DNA from 2 places in the Mesorhizobium sp. B2-4-14 genome. Region 1 is predicted to be linked to the other one. Evidence: riboswitches for the same ligand, from Rfam matches in the RefSeq annotation. Region 1 holds a riboswitch; the other holds the start of a gene.
The links. A riboswitch is a leader RNA that binds a small molecule or an ion and turns the genes downstream of it on or off. The one in region 1 is predicted to bind S-adenosylmethionine.
Positions count from the first base shown of each region.

Region 2: it holds a riboswitch for S-adenosylmethionine, as region 1 does, so the genes downstream of both, FJ938_RS04975 (homoserine O-acetyltransferase) here and FJ938_RS04440 (O-succinylhomoserine sulfhydrylase) in region 1, are expected to answer to the same signal.

Region 1 covers NZ_VFVA01000003.1:252,573-259,871, forward strand. The annotation lists gene FJ938_RS04425 (Hsp33 family molecular chaperone) at 1-75, shown strand, start outside; gene apaG (Co2+/Mg2+ efflux protein ApaG) at 268-660, opposite strand; gene FJ938_RS04435 (ceramide glucosyltransferase) at 880-2,031, shown strand; gene FJ938_RS04440 (O-succinylhomoserine sulfhydrylase) at 2,066-3,256, opposite strand; SAM riboswitch at 3,314-3,391, opposite strand; gene FJ938_RS04445 (2'-deoxycytidine 5'-triphosphate deaminase) at 3,483-4,577, shown strand; gene araD1 (AraD1 family protein) at 4,778-5,770, opposite strand; gene mmsB (multiple monosaccharide ABC transporter permease) at 5,967-7,259, opposite strand; gene mmsA (multiple monosaccharide ABC transporter ATP-binding protein) at 7,256-7,299, opposite strand, start outside.
Region 2 covers NZ_VFVA01000004.1:43,020-50,318, forward strand. The annotation lists gene FJ938_RS04950 (ABC transporter ATP-binding protein/permease) at 1-1,266, shown strand, start outside; gene FJ938_RS04955 (glycosyltransferase family 2 protein) at 1,358-2,026, opposite strand; gene FJ938_RS30235 (glycosyltransferase) at 2,013-2,291, opposite strand; gene FJ938_RS04960 (DUF1330 domain-containing protein) at 2,667-2,987, shown strand; gene FJ938_RS04965 (glycosyltransferase family 2 protein) at 3,038-3,976, opposite strand; gene metW (methionine biosynthesis protein MetW) at 4,092-4,706, opposite strand; gene FJ938_RS04975 (homoserine O-acetyltransferase) at 4,703-5,872, opposite strand; SAM riboswitch at 5,991-6,068, opposite strand; gene hisC (histidinol-phosphate transaminase) at 6,204-7,299, shown strand, end outside.

The DNA of each region.
Region 1 (7,299 bases):
GGCATCCATGTCGCCTGCGAATTCTGCTCGAAGCAATATGACTTCGACCCAGCGGAATTCGCGGCGGCGAAGTGAAATACCGGCCTTCTCCCCTTTCACGGGAAGAAGGTGCCGGCAGGCGGATGAGGGCAGCGCAACCTTCGGCAGTGATCGCGCGGATCCACTCAGCGCTTGTATGTTCTCACGAGCCGCCGCCCTCATTGCCCTGCCGGGGATTTCTCCCCGTATAGCGACGCCATCGCAGCGGACCTCGCCAATCGCCGAGGTCTAATTCACGGTCCGCTTTGTCCCCGGCAGGTCGAGCGAGAAGGCGGGGATGGCGATGTCGAACGTCTCGCCGCGTTTGTTGCGCATCGTGTAGTGCCCGACCATGATCCCTGACGGCGTCGAGAGCGGGCAGCCGGACGTGTATTGATAGCTGTCGCCGGGGTTGAGTTCGGGCTGGTCCCCGACAACGCCCGGCCCGCGCACCTCCTCGACCCGGCCCGCTCCGTCGGTGATGTGCCAATAGCGCGACAGAAGCTGCACGAACTCGTCCGACTGGTTGTCGATCGTTATCTGATAGCCCCAGACGTAGCGGTTCTCCGAAGGGTCCGAACGATCCTCGAGGTAGAACGGCCTGACCTGCACTTCGATGTTGCGCGTGACGGCGCGGTACATGAGCGGCTCCAAAACAATCCGGTACCTTTCGGCGCTCCCAGCGAGCAGGTCAACGTGCGCGTCTTGTCGCGCGTGACCCTGAAAGGCAGGTGGCGGCAAAGAATGTCATTTAAGTGACACATGACAATGGTGGTGTGCGCGCACGGGCGACTCGGCGCTCTGCCGACCTGTTGAAACGGCCGTCACGCGGGCCGTCCTTTCTGGAGTGACCAGATATCGATGGAACTCACTCTCATAGCCGCCTCGCTCTCGACCGCACTCATCCTTTCAAATGCCGCCAGCATTGCGCTTGCCACCTCACAGCTGAAACGGCGCACCACGATCGCACCGCCAGCCGGCAAATCGCTGCCGGTGTCAATTGTCGTACCATCGCGTGGCGTCGAGCCGTTCACGCACGAGACACTGGAGCGCGCCTTCTCGCTCGACTGGCCGCGCTATGAACTGATCTTCTGCGTCGCCCATGCCGACGATCCGGTGGTCACGCTGATCCGTGCCGCCATGGGGCGCTTTCCCAAAGTGCCAGCCCGCCTGTTGATCGGCGATGATCGGATCAGCGCCAATCCCAAGCTCAACAATTGCGTCAAGGGCTGGGAAGCGGCGCGCCACAACTGGGTCATTCTTGCCGATTCCAACGTGCTGATGCCGAGGGACTACATTCAGCACTTGATGGCGGCATGGCGGCCGGATACCGGCCTTGTCTGCTCGACGCCGATCGGTTCGCGGCCCGATGGCTTCTGGGCTGAGGTCGAATGCGCCTTTCTCAACACGCTGCAGGCGCGCTGGCAATATGCCGGCGAGGCGCTTGGGCTAGGCTTTGCCCAGGGCAAGAGCATGCTGTGGAACAAGCCCATGCTGGATGCCAATGGCGGCATTCGCGCGCTGGCCGCCGAGATCGCCGAGGACGCCGCCGCGACCAAGCTGGTGAACGGGCTTGGCCTGCGCGTCAATCTCGTTGCCGCGCCTTTCGAGCAGCCGCTCGGCCGGCGCACGCTTGGCGAGATCTGGTCGCGCCAGGCCCGCTGGGCTCGCCTGCGCCGCGTCACCTTCCCGCTGTTCTTCGCGCCTGAAATCCTGACTGGTGCCGTGGTGCCGCTGCTGCTTGCGCTGGCCGCGGCGGCAAGCGCCGGCTTCAGCCTGCCGCTCACGGCCATCGCCGTTTTGGCGGCCTTCTACCTTCCGGAATGTGCCCTGGCCTGGTCCAAGGGCTGGTACCTGTCATCGCGCATCGTCGCGGCGATCATGGTGCGCGACCTCATCCTGCCGGCGATGTGGGCACGTGGCTGGCTCGGCGGCGCCGTCGACTGGCGCGGCAATGCGATGACCATCGGCACCAAGGCGACCGAACTGGAGGAGACGCCGTCGAGCGCCTGATAGCCCCGTGCATGAAGCCCCGCGTAGGCAGGCCTTACTTGGCCGCCTGCAACGCCTGCGCGATGTCTTCCAGAAGGTCGTCGGTATCCTCAAGGCCGACCGACAGCCTGAGCGTACCTGGCCCGATGCCGAGTTCGGCGCGGGCCTCGTCCGTCAGGTTCTTGTGGGTGGTCGTCGCCGGATGCGTGATCAGGCTCTTGGCATCGCCGAGATTGTTCGAGATCAGCACGATGTCGAGCGCGTTCTGCAAGGCGAAAGCCGCCTGCTTGCCGCCCTTGACGTCGAGGCAGATCAGCGTCGAGCCGCCCGACATCTGCTTCTTGACGATATCCGCCTGCGGGTGGTCGGCGCGGCCGGGATAGATCACGCGGGCGATCTGCGGCTGCTCGGCGAGGAAGTCGGCGATCTTGCCGGCGCTTTCCGTCTGTTGGCGCACGCGCAGCGGCAGCGTCTCCAGGCCCTTCAGCAGCGTCCAGGCATTGAAGGGCGACAGGCTGGGGCCGGTATGGCGGAAATAGTCGTGCAGGTTCTTGTCGATCCACTCCTTGTCCGACAGGATCACGCCGCCCAGACAGCGGCCCTGGCCGTCGATGTGCTTGGTCGCCGAATAAACGACGATGTGGGCGCCGAGCTGCAGCGGCTTCTGCTGCAAGGGCGTGGCGAAGACATTGTCGACGACAAGCCGGGCGCCGATCGAATTGGCGAGCCCGGCGACAGCCGCGATGTCGACCACTTCCAGCGTCGGATTGGTCGGGCTTTCCAGGAAGAACAGCTTGGTGTTCGGCCTGACCGCCTTTTCCCAGTTGGCGATCTCGGTGCCGTCGACCAGCGTCGCCTCGATGCCGTAGCGCGGCGCCAGCGTCTCGACCACCCAGCGGCAGGAGCCGAACAGCGCGCGCGCCGCCACGATATGATCACCAGCCTTGACGCTGCACAGAAGCGCGGCCGTCACCGCCGCCATGCCGGATGCCGTGGCACGCGCATCCTCGGCGCCTTCCAGCGCGCACATGCGCTTCTCGAACATGTCGACGGTCGGATTGGCGTAGCGCGAATAGATGAAACCCGGTTCCTCGCCCTTGAAACGGGCTTCGGCGGCCTGTGCCGTCTCATAGACATAGCCCTGGGTCAGGTACATCGCCTCGGAGGTCTCGCCGAAGCCGGAACGCAGGGTCCCGCCATGCACGAGGGCTGTCTGAGGCTTCCAGTTGCGCTTCTTGGTGCTCATCGCTTTTGTTCCAGACACAAAAAAACCGGCCGCGAAAGTCGCAACCGGTCCATACGGCCTTGCGGCCCGACGGTCCTTTAGCGACTTGTTTAACGTGGCTGCAAGCCGACCGGCCAAATCACCACGGGATAACGACCCTTTAGACCCGCGCCACGCTTGCGTCAATTGCCGGCTTCATTAAGAGGGTTGTACCAGACCTCGCCCGGCCTTCGAGCGGAGCTAGACTTTGCGGCAGACAGGCATTCTTCCCGATCAGGACATTTCGGCGCTGTTCCAGTCCGGCGCGCTGAAGTCGCCGCGCGCGCTCGATGCCGATCAGATCCAGCCGGCGAGCCTCGATCTTAGGCTCGGCGACAAGGCATGGCGGGTACGGGCCTCCTTCCTGCCTGGTCCAAGCCACAAGGTTTCGGAAAAGCTCGATCGGCTGCAGCTTCACGAGATCAACCTGACCGAGGGCGCGGTGCTGGAAACCGGCTGCGTCTACATCGTGCCGCTGCTCGAAAGCCTGGCATTGCCAGCCGACATTTCGGCATCGGCCAATCCGAAAAGTTCGACCGGGCGGCTGGACATCTTCACCCGTGTCATGACCGACCGAGGGCATGAGTTCGACAAGATCGCCGCCGGCTATACCGGTCCGCTCTATCTGGAAGTCAGCCCGCGCACCTTCCCGATCGTCGTGCGCACCGGCTCGCGCCTGTCGCAGATCCGTTTCCGAACGGGCAATGCGCTGCTCTCGGAAGCCGAACTGCATGAATTGCACCGCGCCGAGATGCTGGTCGCCACCGAACCGCCGAACATTTCGGGCGGGGGCATCGCGCTGTCGATCGACCTCAATGGCGACAGTGACGGGTTGGTCGGCTATCGCGGCAAGCATCACACCGGTCTCGTCGACGTCGACAAACGCGCGGCACAGGACGCCCTCGATTTCTGGGAGCCTATCCACAAGAGCGGCGCCGGCGAACTGGTGCTCGATCCCGATGAGTTCTACATCCTCGTCAGCCAGGAAGCGGTACATGTGCCGCCGCTCTACGCCGCCGAGATGACGCCGTTCGACCCGCTGGTCGGCGAGTTCCGCGTCCACTATGCCGGCTTCTTCGATCCGGGCTTCGGCCATTCGGCGGCCGGCGGCACCGGCAGCCGGGCCGTGCTCGAAGTGCGCAGCCACGAAGTGCCGTTCATCCTCGATCATGGCCAGATCGTCGGCCGGCTGGTCTATGAGCACATGTTGAAGCGGCCGCAGGCGCTCTACGGCACCGATCTCGGCTCCAACTACCAGGCGCAGGGCCTCAAGCTCTCAAAGCATTTCCGCGCCGCGCGCTGAGGTTTGCACTGCCAATCTCCCCCCTCGTGGGGGAGATGGCCGGCAGGGCAGCGGGGGGCGCGAAGGAACGCTGCCTTCGTGTTTTGATACACAAATGAAGACTTCCGAAGTCTGAACTTTGATAAAGTTGATAGGTCGGCGGGACAGCGCCCCCCTCTGGCCTGCCGGCCATCTCCCCCACGAGGGGGGAGATCACACTCTTACAACGCCTTCACCGCCACCTTCACCGGCTGCTCGATCTCCAGCGGATTGCGCAGCGGCAGTCCGAAATCCCCGGCCTCGATCTCGAACACGTCGCCGGCCTCGGTCTTGATGCCATCGGCGAAGGACAATGTCGCCGTGCCGAACATATGCACATGCACATCGCCCGGCTGGCGGAACGCCGAATATTTGAAATGATGGTGTTCGAGATTGGCGATGGTGTGCGACATGTTGGCTTCGCCCGACAGGAACGGCTTTTCCCACAGCGTCTTGCCGTCGCGCACGATGCGCGATGTGCCGCGGATGTCGGAAGGCAGCTCGCCGATCAGGATCTCCGGCCCGAACGAGGCGTTGCGCAGCTTGGAATGAGCGAGGAAGAGATAGTTCACGCGCTCGGTCACATGGTCGGAAAACTCGTTCGACAGCGTGAAGCCGACGCGGAACGGCGCGCCGTCGTCGCCGATGACATAGATGCCGGCGATCTCGGGTTCCTCGCCGGCGTCCTTGGCGAACGCCGGTGACTGGAGCGCGGCACCCGGCGCCACCGCCATCGTGCCGTTTCCCTTGTAGAACCATTCCGGCTGCACGCCGACCTGGCCTTTCGCCGGTTTGCCGCCTTCCAGGCCCATGCGGAACATCTTCATGGAATCGGTGAGCTGCTCCTCGCCGTCGGTGCTGAGCTTCCTGTGCATGGAATCGCGCGTCGCCGCCGAGCCGAGATGGGTCAAGCCAGTACCCGTCAGATGCAGGTGCGCCGGATCGGGGTGATTGATCGGCGACAACAGCCGCCCCTTCTTGTAGGCGGCGTCGAGATCGACCGTCTCGCCGAGCCCCTTGCGATCGATCAGGGTGGCGAGGCCGACGCCGGTGCGGGCAGCCTCCATTGCCAGCGAATAGACGCTGCGGGCGCCGTTGATGATCCGGGTCTTGCCGCCGCTGCGGGCAACGACACGGATGGTCTCGGCGTCATCGAGAATTTGCGAGATCAGCATGATCAGTCCTCTCTCATGTGCCTTGGCATGGCTCCCAGCTGGGCAAACCTTCCCAAGCGCGGCTGGAACGTTGTCCATGCCACGGGTGAAATTCTCGTTCGGATTGCGCTCGCGGGCCTGTCCCTTGAGGGAACTTCTTCGTGCCAGTCGGTTGCCGGCAGCGCCGCGGTGTGACCCGTATGCCTTCCTGGTGCCCTCAGCCCTTGTTCTTGTTGTAGACGTCGAACACCACGGCACCGAGCAGCACCAGGCCCTTGACGACCTGCTGCCAGTCGACATTCACACCCATGATCGACATGCCGTTGTTCATCACGCCCATGATGAAGCCGCCGACCACCGAACCGATGACCTGACCGACGCCGCCCATCGCCGAGGCGCCGCCGATGAACACGGCGGCGATGACGTCGAGTTCGCTGCCGAGGCCTGCCGCCGGCACCGCCTGTCCAAGGCGCGCCGCGATGATCAGGCCGCCAAGCGCCGACAGCACGCCCATGTTGATGAACACGTAGAGGGTCAGCCGCTCGGTGTTGATGCCCGACAGGAGTGCGGCCTTGGGATTGCCGCCCATCGCATAGATGCGGCGGCCGATCGTCATGCGCTTGGTGACGAAGACGAACAGCGCGATCAGCGCAGCCATGACCGTCAGCACGACCGGAAAGCCCTTGTAGGTGGCGAACTGATAGACGAGGAACAGGACAAGCGCGCTGATCACCAGCGTCTTGATAGTGAAGAGCGAGAACGGCTCGGCCTGATAGCCGTGCCGTTCACGCGTGCGTCGTGCCTTGAGGCCAAAGAAAATATAAGCCGCCACGCCTATGACCCCGATCACCATGGTCGTCATATGCAGCGTCAGGCCACTGCCGATGATGGTCTTGCCCGCCGCGTTCACGGTTGGTGCAATCAGCGTCAGCGGGCCGATCAGGTCGGGAATGAAGCCGGAACTCAGCTTGTTGAAGCCATCCGGCAGCGGGCCGACCGAGGAGCCACCGCCGAGCAGCGCCTGGCACATGCCGCGAAAGATCAGCATGCCGGCCAGCGTGACGATGAAGCTCGGTATTCGATGGTAGGCGATCCAATAGCCCTGTGCCGCGCCGATGGCACCGCCGATAATCAGGCAGACGATCGACACGACCAGCGGATTGCTGAGCGGGCCTAGGTTCCACGTCACCATCATGTTGGCCGCGAGCGCACCGATGAAGCCGGCGACCGAACCGACGCTGAGGTCGATGTAGCCGGAAACGATGACCAGCAGCATGCCGAGCGCCATCACGATGATGAAGGAGTTCTGCTGCACGAGGTTGCTGAGGTTCAGCGGCTTGAACAGTGTGCCCGACGTGGTGAACTGGAAGAACACCATGATGGCGATCAGCGCCAGCACCAATCCGTAGTCGCGCAGATTGGTGACCAGTGCCGAGACCGCGAAGCGTGGCGTGTCCGTCCCGCCATCGGCAGTGGCGGATTGCGGTACGGGAGCGCTCTCTGTGCTCATGATGCTTTTCCTTCTCCCCGAACGATGGCGCGCATGATCT
Region 2 (7,299 bases), on a different contig from region 1:
GGCTTTGTGTTTCACGTCAACGGCTGGTCGCTGGCCATACCGGGCTACATGGTCTGGGCCGCGTTCCTCTATGCCGGCACCGCCTCCTGGCTGAGCTGGCTGGTCGGGCGACCGCTGATCCATCTCAACAGCGACCGGTACACAAGGGAAGCGGAGCTGCGCTCCTCGATGGTGCGAGTCAACGAGAATGTCGATGCCATTGCGCTGTACCATGGCGAGGCCGACGCCAAGCGGCGGCTCGAACTCGACCTTGGCACGGTGCTGGGCGCCATGCGGCGCATCTATACCGCCCAGATCAACCTGTCCTGGGTGACCGACACCTATGGCTGGATTACCTTGGTGGCGCCGATCCTCGTCGCCTCACCGGTATATTTTTCGGGCGATATCAGCTTCGGCGGGCTGATGATGGCGGTAGGCGCCTTCAACCAGGTCCACTCCTCATTGCGCTGGTTCATCAACAACATCGGCAGCATCGCGGATTGGCGCGCCACGCTGATGCGTGTCGCCGACTTCCGCATCGCGCTCGTCGAGACCGATGCGCTGCATGGCACGGAAAAACGCATCACCTTCAGTGAGAACGCGAATGGCAGCATGACTTTCGAGAATCTCCAGGTGGCCTCGCCGGAAGGATGCGCCAAGCTTGCCGACCAGCATGTCGAAATCCGTACCGGCGAACGTGTGATGATCACCGGCGAGCCGGGCGCCGGCAAGACGCTGTTCTTCCGTGCCATTGCCGGCCTGTGGCCTTGGGGAAGCGGGAAGATCGGCATGCCGGCGGGAGAAGCCCCCATCTTTGTGCCGCGCGTCCCGTATTTTCCGGCCGGCACGCTGCGCGAGGTCCTCGATCATCCGAACGGGGTTGCTCCGGCCAGCGATGCCGAAATTTCGGCGGTGCTTGCCGAAGTCGGTCTCGGACGACTGTCGTCTTCGCTGGATCGGTCGGCCCGCTGGGAGCGTGAGCTAGGCGATGACGAACAGCGTTCGCTTGCCTTCGCAAGGCTCGCCTTGCGCAAACCGAAATGGGTCATCATTGACGAAGCGATGGACGCGTTCGATGGCCCCACGCTGAGGCGGGTGTTGTCGGTGCTGGAAAAGCATTTGCCGGAAGCGGCCATCCTTAACATCGGGCGCGGCCAGCACAACAATCAGTTCTTTCCGCGCGGCTTGGCAATTGTGAAGGATTCCGGCGCGCCTGCGCTGAAGCCTGCCCGCGTCAGGGCTGGCGCCATCGAACCGCCGCCTGTCGCCACCCGCCGCAAGAAGTAGACTGCTTTCGGACCTTGACCGGTAGGTTCGCGGAGACGCCTTGTACATGTCGTTGCCCCAAAGTCCGCTGGTCGTTTTGGGCGAGAGGCAATCAGGCAGGTCGGGCGCCAAAGGTGTCGCGAAACTCGTTGTAGAGATCGCGGCGCCAGCGCCGGCCACAGACATAACCGTTGACTAGTTCCGGCAGCGAATAGCCAAGCGCCTTCGACGAGCGGTTGGCCATGTAGCCCTCGAATGCCTCCGGTATCCGGCCCCTGAGAATATCGGCAATGATCTGCCGCGAAACCATGTAGGGCGGGATATGCGGATAGGCGTGGGCGATATACGGATGCTTGTCCATCAGGTTCGCATAGGCTTCGACATAGCCGCCGCGACGGCGCGAAATCGAATTCTGCGAATTGTATTTCGTCCAGTCGATATCCCCGGACAATTGCGCGCCGCACCGCCGCGCCAAGCGCAGCAGCAACTCCCGGTCCTGCATCCTGGTGATGTCGCTGTCATAGCCGCCGATTGCCAGCAAGGCCTCGCGGCGGGCGGTTATCGCGGAACCGGCGAGGAAGATCGTCTGCGCCACGAGCGTCCGCTCGAGCATCATGGGGCTCACGAAGGCCTCGGGGTTGACGCAGTTGGTGGCGCGGCCGCTCTTCACGGAAACATATGAGCTGATCAGCACTTCGAGCGCCGGATCTTCATCGAATCGGGCCAGGGTGCGCGCAAGCCGATGCGGCAGGTAGACGTCGTCGGAATCAAGGAATGTCACCACCGGTGCCCGCGCACGCTCGATTCCAGCATTCCTCGGCGTTGGCGCCTCGCCATTTCGCGCCGACATAGATCAGCCGCGGATCGCTGATGCGGGCCAGCGCCTCCTCCGTGCCATCGGTGGAACTATCGTCGACGACGATATGCTCAAGCTTCGGCATGCTCTGGGAAAGCACGCTCTCCACGGCACGCAACACCGTGTCGCGCCGGTTGTGGGTCGGCGTGATGACCGTGATGAGGGGAGAGCACTCCATCTTCCCGGTCATGCCGCGTCAGCCGGTTCCAGCGCAAAAATGCGCGTCCTGTCTGTTCCTTCGATCTTCAGGATGGTCGAATGGATCGGATGTCCCCTTCCGTGACCTTCATCGTATTCGTTCGAAGGGTACAAAAACCAGCCGCCCATGTCACCCCATCGCACCGAGGCTCAACCCATGAGGAGTGATGAATTCCGTGCCGAGCGCTTCAAGTGCAACACCATCGCCGCCCGGCATGTTTGCGAACCGCCGATACGAAGATGTCGCTGCCTGTCGCGGATCGCCTCTATTCTCCATGACGTCAGAGGTAATCGCTTCGCCGTCGATGTTGGGGCAGATTGGTCCTTGCGAGGCCGGTCGCTGGCCTCGACCAGAGGGAGTTATGTCATGACCGCCTATGCTGTTGCCCATATGCGCCAAGTCAAGATGGGGCCGCAGATCGCCGAGTATCTGCACAGGATCGATGCCACGCTGGAGCCTTTCGGCGGCCGGTTCCTCATGCATGACGGCGATGTGGAGGTGGTCGAGAACGACTGGCCGGGCAACCTCATCATCATCGAGTTTCCCGACAGGCAACATGCGCGCGGCTGGTACGACTCGCCCGCCTACCAGGCGATACTGTCGCTGCGCACCAACAATTCTCAATCCGACGTGGTGTTCGCCAACGGCGTCGAACATCCGCACAGGGCCACGGATGTCCTGGGATAGGAACGATTGCGGTTGCTGTTTGGTGCCGTCGGTTTTGGGCGTGAATGCATTCATTCACCCGCAAAGTCGGGCAGAACTTCAATCTCGTCATGGACGAGACCCACGGCCAAGCTGAACTGGCCCCAAAATGCCAAACTGTAGAATGCCAGGCCGACAAGCAGAGACATTGGAATTTGCCAGACCGGCATTCCCGTCTGCCGGGCATGCCGTACGACGCGCCGTGCTGTACGCCACGACATGGTCAGCCACCGGCTGAGCGACTTTGCGATCCGGCGGCCACGATGGGAACTCCCCAGTTCTCTAAATTTCCGGTCGGCATCGCGGCCGGTCACCAATGCGCGCCAGCGGAAGAATCGCCAGCCGCGCGGCGGGTGATGATAGACGCGTGCATTGGCGCTGACGAGTTTGTGGCCGTCGCGCTCAAGCGCACGCATCAGGAGCGTACAGGAAACCTTGAAACCATTGTTTTCGGGAAAAATCCGGTCACGGCGAAAAGCCACGTTGTTGGCGTTTATCGCCCGTTTCAAAGCAAAACGCGTGTCCTTTTGCGCCATTGGGAAAAACCAGATCAGCGCAAACGTTCGCGACATGAAGTCGTCGTAGTAAAGGTAGGTGTAACCATTTACGGCGACGGTCGCTGGATCTTGAAATGGACCGAGCATGGCCGAGAGCCATCCAGATTCCACAACCGTATCGGAGTCTGTAAAAATGACGACATCGCTGTCGGTTGCTGGAATGCCGTTGTTCTTAAGATCGTAGTACCGTCGGCCTGGGCATGCGGCGAAGATCAAGTCGGCAACCTGCTCCAGCTGCGATGCCGCGGATGCGATATTGCTTCTCAGCAAAAGTGTGTCCGCATCGTCTCCGCCGTGGGAGAAAACGACCTGTGGCCTAGCAAAACCCAGCGAAGAAACAGCGCCGATTTCGCGCGCCAAGGCAGTCAGCCCGACGCTGACCTCTTCGAGATCGACCGACCTGGCGTTCTCCATTTCCAGGACCAGGCAATAGCTCAGGGAATTTAGCGGCACGTTCCAAGAGATCCCATTACAGCGTCAAGAATTCAAGCAACCTCTTAGGAGCACGAAGAAATCCAGATATCAACCATTATCGTTTCAGCAAAAATATTGCCTGCTGGCCGAAGAAATTCCAGAACCACCAGGGCATCGACAGGCCGATCCTCTGGCCGTTGGCGTCGAGCGCGGTTGCCTTTTCCACCGTCGCGCCGAGTTCCTCGCATAGATTGACGAAGTCACGGATGGTGCAGAAATGGATGTTGGGCGTGTCGTACCAGGAATAGGGCAGGTCCTTGGTCACCGGCATGCGGCCCTTGACGAACAGCGACAGGCGCACCCGCCAGTGGCCGAAATTGGGGAAGGAGACGATCGCCCGGTTGCCGATCCTGAGCAGTTCGTCGAGCACCAGCTTCGGGTTACGGGTGGCCTGCAACGTCTGCGACAGGACGACGAAATCAAAACCCTTGTCCGGGTAGAATTCGAGATCCTTGTCGGCATCGCCCTGGATGACGGAGAGGCCTCGCGCCACGCATTCGTTGACACCACGCTGCGACAGTTCCAGCCCGCGGCCGTCGATCTGTTTGGTGTCCTGCAGGAGTTCGAGCAGCGAGCCGTCGCCGGAGCCAACATCGAGCACCCGCGATTGCGGGGGAATGAGATTTGCGACGACCTCGAGGTCAACGCGCTGCGTACCGTTGACAGTCATGGATTGAGCCCCCTGGCGCGCGCCGCCGAGCCGATAAAGCCGTTGATGGCCGCGAACAGTTCCGGCTCGTCGAGCAGGAAGGCGTCATGGCCGCGATCGGTCTCGATCTCGACGAAGGACACCGAGGCGCCGGCGGCGTTGAGCGCATGCACGATGGAGCGGCTTTCCTCGGTCGGAAACAGCCAGTCAGACGTGAAGGACACCAGGCAGAAGCGAGTCTTGGTGCCGGCGAAAGCGTCCGCCAGCCTACCGCCATGGTCGGCGGCGATATCGAAATAATCCATCGACCGGGTCATGTAGAGATAGGAATTGGCATCGAAGCGATCGACGAAGGTCATGCCCTGGTGGCGCAGATAGCTTTCGATCTGGAAGTCGGCATCGAAGCCGAAGGTCAACGCTTCGCGGTCCTGCAGGTTGCGGCCGAATTTTCGGTGCAGGGCGGCTTTCGAGAGATAGGTGATGTGGGCGGCCATGCGCGCCACCGCCAGCCCCTTTTCCGGGCGTTTGCCATAGTCGAAATACTTGCCGCCATGCCACTCCGGATCGGCCATGACGGCCTGGCGGCCAACCTCGTGAAAGGCGATGTTCTGCGAGGAATGGCGGGCGCCGGTGGCGATCGGCAGCGCTGCAAAGACGCGCTCGGGATAGCTCGACGCCCATTCCAGCACCTGCATGCCGCCCATAGAGCCGCCGAGCACGCAGAACAGTTTCTCGATGCCGAAATGGTCGATCAGCATCTGCTGCGCACGCACCATGTCGCGAATGGTGATGACCGGCAGGTCGAGCCCATAGGGTTTCCCGGTGGCGGGATTGGTCGAAGCCGGGCCGGTGGAGCCCAGGCAGCCGCCGATGACGTTGGAGCAGATGACGAAGAAACGGTTGGTGTCGATGATCTTGCCGGGGCCGATCAGCACTTCCCACCAGCCAGGCTTGCCGGTCACCGGATTGGTGTTGGCGACATGCTGGTCGCCGGTCAGCGCGTGGCAGACGAGGATGGCATTGGAGCGGGCATCGTTCAGCTTGCCATAGGTCTGATAGGCGATCTGGAACGGCGACAGCAGCGTGCCGGCGTCGAGCTTGAGCGGCTTGTCGGGCCCGAAACGCAACACCGGGCTCGACGGCTGATCGGCCTCGTTGTTGGTCTTTCCTGCGCGCTGAGCGGCCATCACGTCTCTCTTGCTGCATCGTGCGTTTGCGGAAATCGCTGCCGATCCGCCCGCCGCCGATACGTTCGTCCGGCCGGTCACGGACAACAAAAAACCGGCATTGCCTTCGCAAGCCGGTTACATCACGCAAACGGCCCTTTAGCGAATTGTTTAACGTGGCTGCAAGCCGACCGGCCAAATCACCACGGAAGTTCGCTGCTCTTCTAGAACTCGCCCGCCTTGCCGTCAATGCCGGCCGCTGGCCCCACTGCCACCTCTCGACATTGCGGCCCATGGCTTGTATTTCCGCTGCGGCTTCCGGGTGGAGGCATTTCGACGGATTTTGCAAAAAATGAACCAGACACCGGATCAGGCACGTCCAACCCCGCGCGCGGGCATCATGGACATCGATGCCTATGTGCCCGGCAAGAGTACCGCACCCGCCGGTGTCGCCAAGGTCCACAAGCTGTCGTCGAACGAGAACCCGCTCGGTCCGTCGCCGAAGGCGATCGAGGCCGCGCGCGAGGTGGCCGCCAGGCTCGATATTTATCCGGACGGCACCGCGAGGCGGCTGCGCGAGGCGATCGCCGAGGTGCATGGGCTCAACCCCCAGAACATCATCTGTTCCAACGGCTCCGACGAGATCCTCGGCCTGCTGGCGCAGACCTATCTGGCGCCAGGCGACGAGGCCATTTTCACCGAACACGCGTTCATGGTCTACAAGATCTACATCCAATCGGCCGGCGCCACGCCGGTCGTGGTCAAGGAAACCGACGAGCGCGCCGACATCGATGCGATGCTGGCCGCGGTCACGCCGCATACCAAAATCGTGTTCCTCGCCAATCCCAACAACCCGACCGGTACCTATGTGCCGTTCCAGGAGGTGCGCCGCTTGCATGCCGGCCTGCCAAGGCATGTGCTGCTGGTGCTCGACGCGGCCTATGCCGAATATGTTCGCCGCAACGATTATGAAGCCGGCATCGAGCTGGTCGGCAGCGCCGAGAACGTGGTGATGACCCGCACCTTCTCCAAGATCGGCCTGGGTGGAGCACGGATCGGCTGGATGTATGGCCCCATGCACATCGTCGACGCCATCAATCTCGTGCGCGGTCCCTTCAATGTCAACACCACCGCGATCGAGGCCGGCATCGCCGCGATCCGCGACCGCGCCCATATCGAGCGCAGCGTTGCGCACAACGAGACCTGGCTCGCCTGGTTGACCGAAGAGATGACCGCGCTTGGGCTGCGGGTGACGCCCAGCGTCGGCAATTTCCTCCTCATTCATTTCCCGGACGACCAGAAGCATTCTGCGGCGGCGGCGGACGATTACCTGACCGCGCGCGGCTATATATTGCGGCGCGTTTCCGGCTACGGCTTCCCCAACGCGCTGCGCATGACTGTCGGCACCGAAGAGGCCAATCGCGGCGTCGTCGCCGCGCTCACGACAT